2 regions of the Actinosynnema sp. NPDC053489 genome follow, and region 2 is predicted to be linked to the other one. Evidence: predicted binding sites of a transcription regulator. Region 2 holds the regulator's gene; the other holds the start of a gene.
What was found. Region 2 encodes HspR, which represses chaperone genes until heat shock. Its sites were predicted from a motif close to ANNTTGAGTNNNNNNNACTCAANNT; they were not measured.
Positions count from the first base shown of each region.

Region 1: ACIGNX_RS27965 (adenylate cyclase) is a predicted target of HspR. The motif match lies at 888-912, and genes of this name have one in related genera.

Region 1 is NZ_JBITXT010000014.1:102,717-104,912, forward strand. It holds gene ACIGNX_RS27965 (adenylate cyclase) at 1-887, opposite strand, end outside; gene ACIGNX_RS27970 (GNAT family N-acetyltransferase) at 1,052-1,738, shown strand; gene ACIGNX_RS27975 (ATP-binding protein) at 1,757-2,196, opposite strand, start outside.
Region 2 is NZ_JBITXT010000003.1:2,995-5,190, reverse strand. It holds gene ACIGNX_RS06535 (alpha/beta fold hydrolase) at 1-490, opposite strand, end outside; gene ACIGNX_RS06530 (heat shock protein transcriptional repressor HspR) at 720-1,142, opposite strand; gene dnaJ (molecular chaperone DnaJ) at 1,139-2,196, opposite strand, start outside.

The DNA of each region.
Region 1 (2,196 bases), on a different contig from region 2:
TGCGCGCAGCCGCGGGCGAACCCGCGCTGCGCCGTCTCGTCGTCGGCGAGGAGGTCCAGCATCAGCGCGTGCGCCATGTGGACGTCGGTGGCCGCGGTGACGGGTCCGCCGGCGCGGACCTCGGGTGGGTAGGAGATCGTCCGGTCGGTGGCGAGGGGGCGTTCGCCGGTGGTCACGGCGAAGCTCCAGCCGACCAGCACGATGCCGTGCTGCGCGGGGTGCACCAGCACGTTGTCGGGGGTGATCGCGCCGTGCACGAGGCCGGTGCGGTGGGCTCCGGCGACGGCGCGCAGGAGCCTGCGGTGCATCCAGGCGTAGTCGCGGCCGTCGAGCCCGCGGGGGAACGCCCGGCGCACGTCGGCGAGGGTGACGAACCCGTCGACCAGCGGCTCCAGGACGGTGAAGGCGCGTGAGCCGCGGGCCACCTCGCCGGGGGCGTCGACCAGGCGCGGGTAGTAGGGGCGCAGCCAGGGGTGCCGGTCGGTGAAGCGGGCGAGGCGGCGCAGGGCGTCCTGCTCGGCGTGGAGCAGGGGGTTGAGGGCGGGGTTGCGCACGACCTTGACCACGTGCGCGCCGTCGGTGAGGTAGAGGTTGGCGACGCTGCCGACGGCGTGGCGGTCGGTGAGCCGGTAGGTGGCGCGGTCCGTGCGCAGCTCGACGCGGGCGCCGTGCTGCCAGTCGTGGTGCAGCCGGGTCAGCTGGGCCGAGGCGGCGTGCGCCCTGGTGTCGTCGGGTCCGACGCGGTCGGGGTGCAGCACGGCGGCGAGGCCGCGGTAGAGCCGCTGGGCCTCCTTGCGGCGGTCCGGGTCGGGGTCGAACGGGCCGAACAGGTCGGCGGCCGAGCCTGCCCGTTCGACTCGGTCGAGCGCTTCGTCCCTGGTGAACATAGTTTGAGTCTATGCGACTCAAACTGGTGGTCAAGTGGAATACGGCTGTGTCGCCGGTCACAGCGGAGGTTCCACCTGCCGGGACGGCGACCGCGCGGTGGACACGTCGTCCCGGGGGCCCGCATCATTCGGTGGATCACGAACGACTGGGGGAGCCGCCGCGCATGTCTTCGCCCTTGGACAACCCGGCCCTGGCCTCGCTCACCGGACCGCACGCCCGCTTCGCCGAACGGCACGGGCAGGTGCTGCGCTACCACCCGGACGTGTCGACGTTCGTCGCGCTGCCCGACCGGCCCGACGCCGACGTGTGGTCCGACGTCGCGGCGCTGGCGGGGCCGGGCGGGATCGTGCCGATCACCACCCCGCACGCGCCACCCGCCGACTGGGAGGTCGTCGACCGCCTCGACGCCGTGCAGCTGGTGCAGGACGGCGTGCGGGGGGTCGAGGACGTCGAGGCCGTCCGCCTCGGCGCGGCGGACGTGCCGGAGATGCTGGACCTCGTGGAGCGCACCCGGCCCGGGCCGTTCCGCCCCCGGACCGTCGAGATGGGCACCTACCTCGGCATCCGCCGCGGGGGCGCGCTCGTCGCGATGGCCGGTGAACGCCTCCACCCGCCCGGCTGGACGGAGATCAGCGCCGTGTGCACCGACCCCGCGCACCGGGGGCGGGGTTTGGGCACCCGGCTGGTGCTGGCCGTGACGGCGGGCATCCACGCCCGCGGCGACCGGGCGCTCATGCACGCCGCCGCGGCCAACACCGGCGCGATCCGGCTGTACGAGTCGCTGGGCTTCCGGCTGCGCAAGCGGTTCGTCATCGCGGTGCTGCGCGTGCCCGCCACCGTTCCGGCCTGATCCCGGGCCGGTCTGACCTCAGGCGTCGGGCAGGCCCGCCACGAAGCGGGCGACGATCCCGGCCGCGATGTCGCGCGCCTTGACGTTGCGGCGCTGCGACAGCGCGGTGATCTGCCGGAACGCGGCGTCGGCGTCGCAGCGGCGCACCGCCATCAGGATGCCGACGGCCTGGCTGGTGGTGCTGCGGCTGGCCAGCGCCTCGCGCAGGGTGCCGACCTCGCGCTCGCCCTCCGCCAGCAGCGCCTCGCGGAAGCTCGACAGCTCCAGGTGCACCCTGGCGCGGGCGATCAGCTCCGCCGGGTGGAACGGCTTGACCACGTAGTCGTCCGCGCCGCCGCGCAACGCCTCGACCGCGGCCTCCGCGCCCGCCCGCGCGGTCAGCAGCACCACCGGCACGCGCGCCAGCAGCGGGTCGGACCGCAGGTCGCGCAGCAGCGCCAGCCCGTCGCGGCCGGGCA
Region 2 (2,196 bases):
GCACCTCGTGCACCTCGCGGTACGTGGCGACGGGGTGGAACAGCCGCAACGTCCGCAGGCCTGCGCGCACGCCGGCCAGGTCGCAGTCGTGGAACAGGAAGTACGCGGCGACCACGGGGTCCGCGGTGGGCGGCTCGGTGAGGGCGCGCCACTCCGGGTTGAACATCTCGCCCGTGTCGACGGACAGCTCGTCGGCCAGGGACACCGGGCCGGGCACCACCGCGGCCACCCACACCAGGTGCGACGCGGCCACGGCCCGGGCGATGGCCGGCATCAGCAGGCCCGCGCCGGAGTGGCCCACCAGCACCGGGGCCAGCGCGTCGCCCGCTTGGGCGCGGGCGATCGCGGCGTAGTCGGTGGCGCGCAGCTCCGGCCGGTCGGTCGGCAGGTCCACGGCCACGGTCCGGTGGCCGCGGCCGCGGAGCAGGTCGGCCACCGGACGCCAGGAGGCCGGTGACTGGGTGGTGCCGTGCACGAAGACGAAGTCCACGTGGGTCCCCATCCGGGCGGCGGGCGGTGTGGTGGGTAAGCGTGAGTGTGGTGGGTGGGCGTGAGTGCGGTGGGTGGGTGTGGTGGGTGGCTGCGGGCGGGTGGGTAGGTGCGGGTGGGGTGGTGGTCGCGGGGTTCCTCGTTCTAACCGAGGTGTGGTAACGGCGTTTCCGTACATTGTCGCGACATGATCACCCCATCGGGCGACGCGGTGGGCGGCTCGGGGCCGGTCAGCGCTTCGGCTTCCAGACGACCAGGGCCGTCTCGTGCCGCACCGGCACCAGGTCGCGGCGGTAGGAGGCGTGCACCGACGCGGCGGCGTGCTCGGCGGCGGCCATCGCGTTGGACAGCTGCTCGGTCAGCTCCTGCACCTTCGCCCGCAGCGCGCCGACCTCGTTCTCCAGCTCGATGATCCGCTTGATGCCGGCGAGGTTGACGCCCTCCTCCTGCGACAGCCGCTGCACCTCCCGCAGCAGCACGATGTCGCGCATCGAGTACCGCCGCCCGCCGCCGGACGTGCGGCCCGGCGACACCAGGCCCAACCGGTCGTAGGCGCGGAGGGTCTGCGCGTGCAGACCGGACAGCTGGGCCGCCACGGAGATGACGAAGAACGGGGTGTCCTCGTCGGTGCCGGGCGGGAACGGGAAGCTCACACCGACCTCTTCTCCAACAGGGCGTTGAGCTCCGCGCGCGGGTCGTGCTTCGCCGTCACCGACGCGTAGTTCTCCAACGCCTCCCGGGCTGCGGCGTCCATGTTGTTGGGCACCGCGACGTTCAAGGTGATCAGCAGGTCGCCGACCTGGCCGTCGCGCCGGGCGATGCCCTTGCCCTTCGCCCGCAGCACGCGGCCGCTGGCCGTGCCCGCGGGCACCTTCAAGGTCACCTTGCCCTCGAGCGTCGGCACGGTCAACGTCGTGCCCAGCGCCAGCTCGGGGAAGGTCACCGGCACGGTCACGGTCAGGTCGTTGCCCGACCGGCCGAAGACGGGGTGCGGGTTGACGTGCACGCGCACGTACAGGTCGCCGGCTGGTCCGTTGTTGCGCCCCGGCTCGCCCTGGCCGGCCAGCCTGATGCGCTGGCCGTCGTCGACGCCCGCGGGGATGCGGATCGTCAGCGTCCTGGTCTTGGTGCTCACGCCGTCGCCGCCGCACTCGGGGCACGGGTCGTCCACGATGCGCCCGGTGCCGCGGCAGTCCGCGCACGGCTCGGAGAACGCGAACGCGCCCTGGCTGCGGGTCACCAGGCCGGCGCCGTCGCAGTTCGGGCAGGTCCGCGGCGACGTGCCGGGACGTGCGCCGGACCCGGCGCACGTGCCGCAGGTCGCGGGGCTGGACAGGCGCATGGGCACGGTCGCGCCCTTGACGGCCTCGGTGAAGTCGATGCGGACGTCGGTCTCGACGTCCTCGCCGCGGCGGGGCCTGGTCGCGGACGCGGACGTGCCGCCCCGGCGGTTGAACAGGCCGCCGAGCAGGTCGCCGAGGCCGCCCATGCCGCCGGGTTGCGCGCCGCCCTGGCGGCCGAACAGGTCGCCGACGTCGAACCCGCCGCCGCCCGTGCCGAAGCCGCCGGGGAACCCGCCGCCTCCGGCGAAGAGGCGGCGGGCCTCGTCGTACTGCTTGCGCTTGGCGCTGTCCGACAGCACGCCGTACGCCTCGGACACCGCCTTGAACCGCGCCTCGGCCTTGGCGTCACCGGGGTTGGCGTCGG